3 regions of the Desulfofarcimen acetoxidans DSM 771 genome follow, and region 2 is predicted to be linked to each of the others. Evidence: riboswitches for the same ligand, from Rfam matches in the RefSeq annotation. Region 2 holds a riboswitch; each other region holds the start of a gene.
The links. Region 2 has a riboswitch for cobalamin ahead of DTOX_RS09700 (LytTR family DNA-binding domain-containing protein). Riboswitches for the same ligand answer to the same signal wherever they lie in the genome.
Positions count from the first base shown of each region.

Region 1: it holds a riboswitch for cobalamin, as region 2 does, so the genes downstream of both, DTOX_RS07725 (zinc-dependent dehydrogenase) here and DTOX_RS09700 (LytTR family DNA-binding domain-containing protein) in region 2, are expected to answer to the same signal.
Region 3: it holds a riboswitch for cobalamin, as region 2 does, so the genes downstream of both, glpX (class II fructose-bisphosphatase) here and DTOX_RS09700 (LytTR family DNA-binding domain-containing protein) in region 2, are expected to answer to the same signal.

Region 1 covers NC_013216.1:1,656,869-1,661,694, forward strand. The annotation lists gene DTOX_RS07710 (helix-turn-helix transcriptional regulator) at 259-468, shown strand; gene DTOX_RS07715 (ammonium transporter family protein) at 716-1,984, opposite strand; cobalamin riboswitch at 2,431-2,608, shown strand; gene DTOX_RS07725 (zinc-dependent dehydrogenase) at 2,750-3,790, shown strand; gene trpD (anthranilate phosphoribosyltransferase) at 3,804-4,826, shown strand, end outside.
Region 2 covers NC_013216.1:2,104,304-2,109,129, reverse strand. The annotation lists gene DTOX_RS09715 (cadherin-like beta sandwich domain-containing protein) at 1-851, opposite strand, end outside; gene DTOX_RS09710 (hypothetical protein) at 1,016-1,891, opposite strand; cobalamin riboswitch at 2,068-2,238, opposite strand; gene DTOX_RS09700 (LytTR family DNA-binding domain-containing protein) at 2,523-2,888, opposite strand; cobalamin riboswitch at 3,177-3,390, opposite strand; gene DTOX_RS09695 (dockerin type I domain-containing protein) at 3,377-4,826, opposite strand, start outside.
Region 3 covers NC_013216.1:1,894,086-1,898,911, reverse strand. The annotation lists gene DTOX_RS08780 (putative polysaccharide biosynthesis protein) at 1-1,210, shown strand, start outside; gene glpX (class II fructose-bisphosphatase) at 1,279-2,274, opposite strand; cobalamin riboswitch at 2,571-2,758, opposite strand; gene DTOX_RS22105 (ribbon-helix-helix protein, CopG family) at 2,880-3,029, shown strand; gene typA (translational GTPase TypA) at 3,544-4,826, opposite strand, start outside.

The DNA.
Region 1 (4,826 bases), 450 kb from region 2:
TCGTCTTGAGGAATAGCCTAAAACAGTTAATTATAGAATATAGCAGAGGTTCCAGGGGAGTAATAATTAACTTAATATTTTTAAACAATGATGTTTTGCGAGCTAAGGCGCTCTGTGGAAAGAAGATACTTCTCCCAGGGCGTTTTTTATTTTATGCTGACTTCATTTTTTGCCGACCCTAAAAGTCTATAGAATTAAAATGTTTTACTGATTTGTCCTAACATATTATTGCAAATTTTAAAAAACATGGTGAGAAAAATGGCAAAGTTAATAACAAATTTAAAACGATATCGCATACAGGCAAATCTATCCCAGGATGAATTAGCTAGACTGGTAGGTGTTAGGCGAGAGACAATAGTACGTCTAGAAGCCAGAAGATATAATCCTTCTCTTAAGTTGGCTTATGATATTGCAAGAATATTTAATGCATCCATAGAAGAAATATTTACTTTCACTGATAATTGGTAATAAATTTTATTTTTCTATAACAATTTTACTCATAGATTACATGTGAATTCCAAAATAATACAACGGGAGATGGAGGGTGAGTTTAGCAAATAGGGTAGGGAATGAAAGAATATAAAAAAAAGGCCAATTGGCCTTAATTTTATTTTAGCAAGAATGTTTTTAAACGAGAGTTGCAGAATATTCTGGTTGACTCTTGGCATCCTTGTATTTATAGAAGTAATAATCATTTACATAAGGGATCTGTTTTTTATGCAACAATATATTCGTCTTTGTCATTATATGGGAGTTCCTTTTTGCTCAAAAAGGCAATTACTGTACCAGTTATTTTCCCACAAATGAATGCTATACAAACAGTAACAACTATTGCCGATAATTGAGTTCCAGCTTTCCCAGTTATAAATATTGCTGCCGCACCGCCTAGTAGTCCGGGCATTCCATGTAAATTGTTAATTCCACATGTATCGGTTCCTCTTATAAGTTTTTCAAGTTGGGGTGCTATAGTAGTATAACCAATTACACTTAATGCCCCCGCAGCGATTCCAATTAGCATTGCGTAACCTGGAGTCGTCATGTCACAAGTTGAACCTATCGCAACACCACCTGCAAGTGCAGCATTTGCAATATCTGCAATTTCAATTTTGCCCCTAATTATTTTCGTAAAAATATACGTTGCTAAAGTTGCACCGCATAAAGCAAAAATCGTGTTTATTGCAGTTAATACAACTCTTTCAGGAGCTACAATTGCACTTGTAAATGATGGCCAAAAGAGCCACAAAACCATACTACCCAGCATGCAAAATAAATTCGAGTTTATATTGCTTTCACATACAGCATCACCTTTAAATTTAGATAAGGTATTCGTAATTACTCCCAACCCAAAATATGCACCAAAAGCATGGATTATTATTGAGCCACCAGTATCAAGAAATCCCTTAAACATACCACTATCAAGTATCAGCCATTCATTAAGTATATAAGCCGGTACAAATAATATGCCCATTATAATATATTGATCCATTTTCAAACGTCCAAGTGGAGCACCAATCGCAATAAGTAAACCTGCAGCAGCAAACTCTGCACAGAGAAGTGTATCTATGCTTATTGTGGGTTTACTAAAACCTTCTCCTCCAAAACTTTTTATTATCGTGTACATAGGTATGGCTACACTTACAACAAGTAAGGTTGCTGTGAGTGAACTATACCCATGATGTCTTACAAAAACCATAAGAAATCCGAAACCTACAAGCAGCATGGCCAGGATATGAATAGAACGCTCATATTTTAGCGTATCAAAAATTGTACTGTACTGTATAGAGTCTTGATTCACTTGACCGCCTTGAGAATTAATTGCTGATATGCCTGTTGATACATTATGATTTATACTAGGTATCAACACTAATGCAGCACCAATAAAAAGCAGCATTAGTAATATTAATAGACCTTTATTAACCGTAGTTTTAGCTTCATATCGAACATCTCTTGCTCGAGTTTCTTTTATTGTAGATAATTTAGCCATTTTTTCCCCCGCTATTTTGTTAATTTTAAAAGTATAGTTTTAGAACGACTATACTATTATTAATCCCATTAAATTAACGCAAAATATCCAAAGTGTGTCGGCGATGTCACACCTTGGATAGAATGATAATGCGACATCTTTGTCACACTAGTTAATATTAATCTTTTCTCTGATATAAGAAAAGTATGATTTATGACCTTAATTGAGCAAAATAGTTTAAATTTTTTCAATTTATAAAATGTACTATGATTTTCTTAGATCGTAGGAAAATATTTTCTACATGGGTCGAATTCCTAAAAGGATATGTCTATGCCACCAAAAGTCGTTAACAGGACGGGGTGACACAGGAGGTGACACAATGAACCTCCCCCAGTTTGTGCCTATGCTTTTGAATATTATTCTTGACAGGTCAAAAAATTAAGAATTATAATATTGGTAATAACTTGATATTATTTTAGGTTTCAGGTGTTCTTTACAAAGGAAGAATAGGGAACCGGGTGCAATTCCCGGACGGACCCGCCACTGTGAAGGGGAGCCAGTGCCATAAACCACTCCGTTATGGGGGAAGGGGCATTAAAGGTGATGAACCTAAGTCAGGAGACCTGCCTGAAATTATTCTATGCTGCCTCGAGTATAAGGTTAGCTTAGGTGAGGACTTGGAAATCCACGCCATTTTTTTGGCGTGGATTTTTTTGTTTATATATCTTCAGAAAATGAGGAGATATTCAAAGGAAAATTAGGTTAACTTCCAAAGGAGAGGATGATATGAAGGCTGCATTGCTGGAAGGGATTAATAAGCTGCGGATAACGAATGTACCAACACCAAAATGTAAGCAGGGGGAGGTGTTAATTAAGGTTGGGGTCTGTGGTATGTGTAGAACTGATATGAAGGCCTATATGTATGGCCAGCGGGATTTACGTTTACCTAGAATAATAGGTCATGAAATAGCCGGTACTGTTGTTGAAATGGGTGAAGGCGTAACTCAAGTTAAATTAGGAGACCGGGTTCAGGTGGCTCCTGGTTTACCTTGTGGGAGCTGCAGTTATTGTCTTCAAGGATTGCATCATATGTGTGATTATGTGCAAATAATGGGCTTTCATTACGATGGTGGTTTTGCAGAGTATGTGTTAGTTCCTAACAATGGCGTAAGCTGCGGAGTGCTAAACAAAATTCCCGAAGAATTGTCTTTTCAAGAAGCTGCTATTACAGAGCCATTGGCATGCAGCATTAATATGCAGGAAAGTTTACAGGTTGGTCTTGGTGATATTGTAATTATCTTTGGCGCAGGACCACTGGGTATTCTAAATGCAAAATTGGCTGTTGCCCGAGGTGCAAATAAAGTAATTCTTATAGAAATTAATGAAAACAGGTTAGCTATCGCTAAAAATAGAGAATTTCACTATTGTGTAAATCCTTTACAAACTAATTCTATTAAAGAAGTTATGGAAGTTACCGGTGGAAGGGGAGCAGATGTCGTTATTCCGTGCTGTCCGGACCCTGATGTTGTCGGTACAGGTCTGGCCATGCTAAGTAAAAGAGGCCGATTTGGTTTTTTTAGTGGATTAATGATGAATTTCGGTTCCATAAAAGTAGATTTTAATCTTATTCACTATAAAGAACTCAGGGTTTACGGGGCTTATGGTTGTTCTTCACTGCACAACAGAACTGCCGTGGAAATGCTGGTAACAGAAAAGGTGAAGGTTAAAGATATGATCACCCGGTGTATCCAGTTGGAAGAAGTTATATCCGGTATAAAAATGATTGCTGATATGAAGGAAATGAAAATTGTTATAAATTTTGAATAATGGAGGATTTAATATGCTTATTGAGCAAGCTAAAGAATTTGGTCATATTATTACTAAGTTAATAAATAAAGAAGATTTATCCCGGCATGAAGCAAAAGAAGCATTTTCTCAAATACTGTTAAACCAGCAATCTGAAATGCAGCAGGGTGCTTTTTTAGCTGCATTAACATCAAAAAGAGAAACGGTTGAGGAAATTGCCGGGTGCTGGGAAGCTATCTATGAGTTAGATACCGTTAAAGTTATTCCTGATGTTCCTGAACCGCTGGTTGATAATTGTGGTACCGGGATGGATACAATAAAAACTTTTAATATAAGTACGGCAGCTTCTATTATAGCTGCGGCTGCCGGAATCAGGATGGCCAAGCATGGGGCAAGGGCGATAACCTCAGTGTGTGGAACAATAGATATTTTAGAAAAACTGGGTGTGGATGTAGAATGCAGTCCACAGATTGTAAAAAAGAGTATCGAAAAAGCCGGCATAGGTATTTTTAATGGAATGAGCCCCAAAGTACATCCTCAGGCTTTAGGAAGGGTGCTTTCACAAATTTCTTTTGGTACAATATTAAACATTTCAGGCTCTTTATCCAATCCCGCTTTACCTCGCTATGGTGTACGAGGGGTTTATTCAAAAGAACTCGTAAAACCTGTTGCACAAGTTATGCGTGAGATAGGTTATAAGAAAGCTGTTGTTGTACATGGATTGGCTGAAGATGAGGTTAAAGGGATGGACGAAGCCTCCACGTTGGGTCATACAATTATTGCTGAGCTTAGGGAAAACGGTGAAATAATTATGTATTCATTTGCTCCTGAGGATATAGGGATTAAACGTAGTGAAATGCATTTACTGGCTCCTTCAGAAAATAGAGAAGAGGAAGTTTTACGCTTTCTTGCTGTATTAAAGGGAGAGGAAGAAGGTGCCCGGTCTGATATTGTTTGTCTTAATGCAGCATTAATTTTGTATTTAGTAAACTGTAATAATAGCTTAGAAGAATGCTACCGTAAAGCAAAAGAAATTATTTTTTCCGGGGAGGCTATT
Region 2 (4,826 bases):
CCTTTGCGAAAGACCCGCAGGTCGGCGCCTTTTGTAACCTGGAATGTAGTCTCAATACTCCTGGTTATTGCAACCCTTTCTGTTTTCTTTGATCCTAATACTACAGCATTGAGCCTTGACCAAGAAAAACTGCCGTCTTTGGGGCTGAAAGCGTCATTTACAGGAGTAGCATCCCAGTAATAGGGATTGCTCCCATCGCAGGCAAGAACGATGTAACTATGCTCAATATCTCCCTGTCCATCCTCCGCCCCGATCACCATTCCCGGATTTTGAATCTCTCCCTGGGAATTGCGCAGTACTATATTAAAGCCGGGCGCTTTGCCTGTCTCGGGGTCGATTCCTACTTTAATATTAAAATAGCCCAGGTAAAATGTCTGTTTGCCTTGCACATCCACTACTTCAAATGTGCCTTCGCCGCCCACTGTGCGCACGCCATCTTTTGTATAGTATACTTTAAATTTGTACTTGCCGGGCTCGGCATTAAAAATTATTTTCTTTCCAGTTTGTGTATCTTCCGGCGCGGTCACCGGCACCGGTTCACCGGCGGAATTGTATATTTCAATGGCATCGCCGGCGTTGTCGTCGATCAGGCCGCCATTACGGCTGGCAGTTTTGGGGTATTGAACCTCCACTGAACAGCTGTAAGTTGCGGCGGCCACAGAGGATTTTGCAATCTCATCCTCCGCCGGCACTACCATATCCAAATCATTGTAAGTTGCCGTAACCACGGAATCCGTTGCAGCCTCCTGATTAGTCCAGGCGCTCTGCGCCGGAAGCATGGCCAGTGCCAGTATAAATGCGGCCAGCAGCATTAGTGCTGTGTACATTGCTTTTTTCCAGTTGAGTACCATTATCCTTCCCTTTCTTTCTGATTGTGAATTGCCTTCTCTTTAAATGACCTCTGTTTTCCTGATTTTTGATAATACAATAAAACCCGGACCGGGGCTTAAAACAGTTCCCGGACCGGATTTACTGAAAATCTAAAAGAGCATGGCAACCATGCCTTTACTTATGTCTAGCGGTTGATATACGCCGGGAAATCGTGATCATCATACTCTCCGATACGCCACTGGATATAATCCCCATCCTCTAATCGGATGTCATCCGCGCCTATGACCTCGGAAATTGCCACCACATCATACTGTCCAGAGGTACCGCCCTCGCGGTATATGCGATACATCCAGCCCGCGGGATAAGGAGGCGTGTAATTCACACTATCAATTGTCATGCCGGTAACAAATGCACCGGAGGCGCTATAATTGTCAATCACATCTTCCATCATCATCCGCACCACGCCATCCATGGCCGTAACAAAGGACCTGCCAGAGTAAAAGTCATTGCCCTGCACATTGCCATCCCCGGAAGACAGCAAAGCGCCGTTTGAATTATAGACCTCAAAGTTCACATCGGCAGTGTCATCGTAGGGGTCAGCTGTGGGGCCATTCACCACTACCGTAAAATTGACATAGGCACTTTCCGGCGTACTGGCTACAATACTGGCAGTTCCAGGATTGGTACCCGGAGCAACGGTGACAACGGCATACGCATAATAAAAGTCTTCGTCTACATAAAACGGAGCTTGTTCTGCCACCGTAACGCCGCTGACACTGCCACCGACAACAGCCCACTCGACATCCTCTGCATCCTGTTCATTATCAAACCAATACGGCATCCAACTTGCATCGGCCGGAGCGGCATACAATTCAACAGTTTGTGCGTTAGCATCGTTTGCATCTACATCTGCAGTGAAAGGCACACCGTCATACGTGGTGAGATTAGGATATTCATTGGCAAAGGCGCCGCCGGCAAAGCTGAGAACCATGACGAGAACCATGATCATGGTCAGCATTATTGTACGTTTCTTAAACAATACAAAAACCCCCTTTAGCAAATTTTAATTTTCCAATCCCCAGTGTTCAATCCTTCTACAAACGCCGCTCGTGCTTGTGCCTGTCAATCCACAAGCATACGCATCACCCCTTCCATATACACAGCAAAGTTAATGCAACAAAAAAACCGCACGCAATTAAGCGGCGGATACGGTTTTTTATCCAGCCCGGTTCCGGGGGCCAATCTAATGCAAGAGTCGTCTCCTGACTTGCTTCAACGCTTTTCTCCTCCTTCTCGGCATTTGCGCCAATGGACCGGACAACTGTCCGATGGAGTAAGCTCGGCTTACAGTGGCCGTACCGTTCGGGACTCTAACCCGATTCCGTTACTCTTGCTTGGATTAAATATTCAGTTATTTAACTGCTATAATAATTATAGCAAAAAGTTCTTCATTAAGCATAAGCAGGAAAATATACTGTACATATATAAAAAACAACATAATATACATAAGAATATGAAATATTCGCCAAAAGCATTGTCAAGTTTTTTTTTAGACATACAAGTTATTTTAAGCAAATTTTCATATTACTCATGTATACTCGGCACGTACTTATTTGCGGCATGTACTGGATATTTGCTGTTATTCACCTTGAACCAACTTATAAAAGCCGGTTCTGCACTGCAAAAGTGGCTCAAATGATTCTTACCATCTCGAATAGTTTGCGCTCATTGCCCTTACTGATTTGCGCAGTTTCACTGATCAAGCGAAACTCAATGCAGCGCGTTTCGCCCTTGCTGAAAATTTTTTTAACCATTTTAATATTTACAAGATAGGACTGGTGGGACCTGAAAAAGATGGTATCATCCAGTTTCTTCTGTATTTCATTGAGGGTGATATTGACGGTGAACCTGCATGAGGGGGTATGAACATCTACTTTTCTTCCGTTAGTGGAAAACATAATGATCTCATCTTTGGAAATGAATATTTTTTCACAGCCGATTCTAAAACAGATAATATCATTAAAAAATTCAATATTTTGAGTCTCCGGCGAATTCATTTTACTACCCTCTTTGCAAACCTGCTTCGGGACAAGCCCGGGAGCTTCTACCCGTAAGGTTTCTCATGTCATTGAAATTTGCCTCCCCAAGTGAACATCCGGCAGGAAATCCGAAATAATATTTGATGCCATAGGATGTTGTCCCCAAACAAACCGTAACGGCAAATCAGCCGAGTTTGTAGCCGCCAACAAATAAAAAAGCCTCTCAACCGGTAGGGCCGAGAGGCTAAAAATACTGAATCATTAGCTTGCCAGCACTTTAGCACCTCTTCCATCGCTCGTAGAGTAGATTAGTGCGCAATTCAGGCAGGTCTTCTGACTATGGTTAATCAATGTTTCATACCTTCCCGGTTTGCAGCCAATGGCCTGTACATGAAACATTTCCCCATCACAGCGGCGGGACCGTGCAGGAATTAATTTATATTTGCACCGTATTTTAGAAGTACATACTCGGGCAGCCCTTAAATTATTTTCCTAATCAACATCTCTCAAGCTGTAAATTGCTGGCCCACCAGGATCATGTCCAATACATCCACAGTGCCGTCACTGTTAAGATCAAAATCAATCCAGCCAGGGGTACCGCTCTCACCAATATGCTGGCCCACCAGGATCAGATCCTGCACATTAACACTTCCGTCGCTGTTCAGATCACTGCCGGTTGCGCCTGTGGCAGTAGTAACTTGAAGCCGGAAAATATAGGTGTGGTTTTGCAGCGTTACCGTAACGGTTTTATAACCGGTGGACGTTGTATTAAAGCCCTCAACCGTCGCACCATTGGCGCTGACCGACTGTGTGGACCTGTCGCTGTAAAGTACCGTAATGTTCTTGGTATAAATGTCGTTTATATCGTTGGACGAAAAACGGTTGCTTTGGATGCCGTCGACCGTAATCATCAGAATATGACGTGTGCTTCCAACTACAGGCTTCCCGTCGAAACCGGCCGTCCAGTTCCCGCTGCTGTTTATTCCCGCGTTCAGCACGCTGAGCAGAGTCCCGTCGGTCAGTTCCCCGGACGTGAATGATTTAGTAAGCTTGTCCGCGTCCGCGCCTGTGGGGTCATCACCGCGGCTGTAAAGCCCGGTGGATTTGTCAACGGCAGCCACAGCTCCTATGCCACTGTCCACCCCGGAACCTTCCATATAGTAGTTATTGGAAATAATATTGTAGCGGTCCAGCGAGTGCATGTAGCCGATTACTCCGCCTACATGAGCAGCATTGCCGGAAGTTGCCGTAAGCGTTCCGCTGAAATAATTGTTCTGAATATAGCCAATACCGTTTTCCCAGCACTCAGAAACGCCGCCTTCACCACCGAAGACCCCGCCGATATAGTCCGAAGCCGTAACGGTTCCGGTAACGGAGCAATTCTGAATGGATACACAGGGGCTGTTGGGCGCCGAACCGGCCAAATATCCGCTGCCCATGATCCCGCCTGCGAATTGGCCGCTTGCCGTAACGGTTCCATGGAAGGCGCTGTCCCAAACAGTGCAGTAGCCCATCGATTGCCCCTTCTCTCCCACGAGTCCGCCCACATGGTTAGTCCCGTATACATCCGCATAGCTGACGCAGTTGAGAATATTGCCGTTCAGGCTGGAGATTAGCGAGCCGACATTGGACCTGCTCTTGTCATAACCGACGGTAACACCGGATTCGACAACACATCCGGTGAAATATATATTGTTCTCCCCGGACCCGTTTCCGTTGACCAAGCCGGAGCCGAGCGTTTTGGAACCTGATTTAAGCGTAACGTTTTTAATATCCGCCGTATACGCCGGCACATCAGAGTACTGACCGCCGGGGCCGTAGTCAATTGTATAATTATCAATCAATGCCGCTCCGGCAATTTCGGTCCCGTAAATCTGCAGGTTGCTTATCGTCGCCAGCCTGACATACCCAAACAGCGGCTTGCCGCCGGCCGGTATGGTGATCGTGTGTCCGCCG
Region 3 (4,826 bases), 210 kb from region 2:
ACCTATAGTTTTTTTTGCCGCCACCACTTCCGCCTACCGCGGCCTTTTTCAGGGGATGCAGAACATGACAGTAGTTGCCGTCTCCCAGATAGCAGATCAGGTACTGCTGGCTATTGGCACGGTCACTCTAAGTTACCTTCTATTACCCAAGGGACTGGCTATAGCAGCAGCCGGAGCCAATTTAGGAGCCCTGCCGGGTGCCGTATTAGCTGCCATGATTATGCTTTACTACCACTGGAGGGAACGGCATAATTTCAAAGAGTGGCAAAATACAGTTACCACTAAGGCCAAGAACTCGAACTGGGATATCTTTAAAGAAATATTTGCCACGGCTCTGCCAATTTCCTTTGCCAGTGTTGCTCTGTCTATAACAGGAATCATAGACAATAAGCTGATTATTGACCGCCTGCAATTAATAGGCTATACACAACAGCAGGCCACGGCTTTTTATGGGCAGTTTAACCAGATGGCCATGTCCTTTATAAATATCACCATTGCCTTTGCCCTGTCAATGGGAACGAGCCTGGTTCCATCTATAGCTGAAGCCTATGCAATTAAAGATTATGAAAAAATCAGGCAGCAAGCTGCTCAGGGTGTAAGGCTGGCTACCATTTTTGCACTGCCGGCAGCAGCGGGACTGTTCGTGCTGGCCCCTCACCTGACCCTTTTTATATTTAACAATGAGCCGGCGGGCGTTCCCCTTGCTTATGTAGCTTTCAGCATCGTATTCTGGTCAATACACCTGGTAACTACCGGAGTGCTCCAAGGAATAGGCAAAATATCTATTCCGGTCAGAAATTTATTAGTTGGGATAATCTTTAAAATTGGTTTTACTTATTACCTCACCCCAAGTCCATTAGGAATCAGAGCAGCAGCAATATCCCAGGTAATAATGTTTGTTATATCATCAACTCTCAATATTGCTACTATTGCCAAGTATGTCGGCTTTAATTTTAAATTTAAAGCAACTATTGTTAAACCCGGTCTGGCCACTTTATTAATGGCAGCCTGCGTGTGGGAGTCTTATCATCTAGTAATTACATACACCCAAAGCAACGGAATGGCCACAATCACAGGTATTATTATCGGAGCAGCTATCTATGCTTTAACGGTAATACTAGGTGGTATTCTAACCGCCGAGGAACTGGGGAGAATACCTAAATTAGGCCACTTAGCGGCCAAAACGGCCAGGATTTTCAACAAAGCCTAAGAAAGAGAGCAGATACCGAATCGGAATCTGCTCTCTTTTTTCTACAAATCAAATTTGATATTTTAACCCTATCTAATTATATAACTATTAGTAAAACACTCATGTGCCAGATTAGGCTTATTCGGCAAATAATGAATAGCTTTTATAGTTCTAACAGTACCTGTTTTAGCTCTGGTCACGAGAGAGGTAGTTTCAGCCCGATCCCCGCCTAAAAAACGAACGCCTTTTAACAGTTCACCGTCAGTTACACCGGTAGCGGCAAATATAGCATCGTCACCCTTAACCAAATCATCCATATACAGTATTTTCACCGGATCGCTTAAACCCATTTTTAAACACCGGTTATATTCTTCTTCACTTTCAGGAAGTAAACGTCCCTGCATTTCTCCACCCAGAGATTTCAGCGCAGCCGCGGCAATAACCCCTTCCGGGGCACCACCGCTGCCAACACAAATATCTATACCGGTAAAATCAAAAGCAACGTTAATAGCTGCCGCCACGTCACCATCTCCAATTAATCTTACCCTGGCTCCGGCACAGCGTACCGCTTCGATTAATTTCTCATGGCGGGGGCGCTCCAAGATCATAACGGTACAGTCACTTATCCGTTTATTATTAGCTTTTGCCACTATTTCCAAGGTTCTCTCTATAGGATCATCAATATGAACCTTTCCGGCAGCCCTGGGTCCCACAGCCAGCTTCTGCATGTACATATCCGGTGCATGCAGAAGATTGCCATGATCAGCAATAGCAATTACGCTCATGGCATTCTGATGGCCTTTAGCCAGTATATTGGTACCTTCCAGAGGATCAACCGCTACATCTACCTTCGGGGAACATGCACAGCCAACTTTTTCTCCGATATAGAGCATAGGAGCCTCATCCATCTCTCCCTCTCCGATAACTACCGTACCGCACATGGCTACCGAGTCAAACATATCTCGCATAGCATTGGTAGCGGCTTCATCAGCCTCCATTTTTTTACCCCTTCCCATCCAGTGGGCTGAAGCCAGAGCGGCAGCTTCCGTCACCCTAACCAGTTCTAAAGTTAATTCACGTTCCAATTTTACCACACTCCTGATATTGTTAAGTTATACTATATCTTTGAAAGGAAGATTTATACTAACTTTATTATAACATGATATAGACTTTGGTAAGGTTTAAGTTAATAAAAAAGTTACTTATAAATAGCAAAAAAAAATCCCGGTATTTAAATATATACCGGGAAATCTAAAAAAAGACAGGATGGGTAAAATTTTTAGAAAAATTAGGTTTATAAATTATAAAACCCCAGCCGCTTGACTAGAGTAATGTATCAATAACATTGTTACCTACATTACCTTCTACACCGAAAGGCCAATTATGTATAAAATGACAGGCAGGTCTCCTGACTTATGGCTCATCATTTGTTTCCGCCTTCCCATAAGTTTTTATACCTACAGTGGCTTTTCGAAAACAAATTCACCATTTACAGTGGCGGGACCGTACAGGACTCACACCTGTTTCCCTATTATCCTTGTTAAAGGTACCTGACAGATAATCATTATTTAGTTTTTTATGTATAAATAGTTTATCACCATATAAAAAAGATGTCAATACAAAAAATTTATAATTTATTAATCACAACCACATCATTCCACTAATATCATATTTTAGGAGGTGTTTAATAATGGTTAAAGATAAATATGCACGGTTGACCGTAAGAATTGATCCGGAATTAAAAATTAAATTAGATAATTACCGAGAAAAGAGTGGAAAACAATTGACAGCCATAATCCGGGAAGCACTAACTAATTACTTAAGTGAAAAGGATGCTTAATAGGCATAATTTCCTAGAGTAAAAAGTAAAGGCCGGCACACACTTTTGTCAGTGGTGCCGACCTACTTAACAGAGCTTTGCATATCCATAACAATCACCCCCCAGTTTAGTTCCTGTCTTACCATTCCATGTCTTCTTCTTCAGTTTCAATCTCATCCAAGCTTTCCAAACCGACATCTCTCAAAATCCGTTCAATTAATTCCCTGGTCATCTAAATAACACCTCCATTCACTAATCATTAATTATTCAACTCTTACTTATATAATAGCAGATTTATGTTAAAAAGCAATTAGCTAACCTTATACGGACGTAAAATTAATGTTAATTGTATTATATAAAGTCGAAAATTTCACAAACCCTCTCATCTCAAGAAAGCCGCCTTAAGGCGACTTTCTTGCAGTCACAGGAACTCATGCTCATTGAAAATTATGCAGTACTAACCTTAACTTATCCATGGATTCATTTCAACTATAATTTCCCTAAAAAAAACCGGCAGATATGCGGTTCCTTCATATCATGCCGGTTTAGAATTTTTATTGGCCTTGTAACGGTTGTCTTTGTCCAATATTTTTTTGCGCAGTCTCAGGCTCAAAGGCGTAATTTCCAGCAACTCATTATCATCTAAATACTCAAGCGCTTCCTCTAAACTAAAGTGCCTGGGTTCTTCCAATCTTAATGCGTTTTCAGCTGTACTGGATCTCATATTGGTCAAATGCTTCTTTTTACATACATTCACTTCCAGATCCTGTTCACGGCTGTTCTCACCAACGATCATGCCCTCATATACTTTTGTGCCCGGTGTAATAAACAGTGTGCCTCTTTCTTGTGCCGAATAAAGACCATAGGTTGTAGCCTCTCCTGTTTCCAGCGCCACCAAAACTCCCTGATAGCGGCTTTGCATTTCCCCCTTAAAAGGCTCGTAACCGTTAAAGGTGTGATTCATCACCGCATGACCGCGGGTTTCTGTTAGTAGATGAGAACGAAAACCAATCAAACCCCGAGCCGGAACATTGAATTCCAAGCGAAGCTGTCCCCCGCTCTGGCTGATCATATTGATCATTTCACCTTTGCGTACACCCAGCATCTCCATTACCGGGCCCATCTTATCTTCTGGAATATCAATAACCAACAGTTCCATGGGTTCTAAAAGCTGTCCTGCTTCTCTTTTATAGATTACCTCGGGTTTGGATACCTGCAATTCATAAGCTTCACGCCGCATATTTTCTATTAATATAGACAGGTGAAGTTCGCCTCTGCCGCTCACTACAAAGACATCGGTGTCTGCCGTCTCTTCCACTCTCATACTCACATTTTTCTCGATTTCTTTAAACAGGCGGGCGCGAATTTCCCGTGAAGTCAGGTGTTTTCCCTCCTGACCCGCAAAAGGACTGTCATTAACTATAAAGTTCATTTTTATTGTAGGTTCGTCGACAGTAATTGGCGGCAATTGCTGCGGGTTATCCTTACAGGCCACTGTATCACCGATATTAACCTCCGCTAAACCGGCAAAGGTCACTATTTCACCGCAACCTGCTTCCAGAGCCTCTACCCTCTCCAGGCCCTCATAAACGTATAACCTGCCTATTTTAGCTGCCGTAATTTTACCATCATGATTTATCAAAGCTACCTGCTGTCCACTGTTCATTTTACCTCTGCTGATTCTGCCAACAGCCATGCGTCCCTGATAAGAGTCATAATCGGTGTTATTGACCAATAACTGCAGCGGAGACTCTGCTTCACCCTGCGGTGCCTTAACATGCTCCAATATAGCTCCAAACAAAGGCCTCAGGTCGGTGC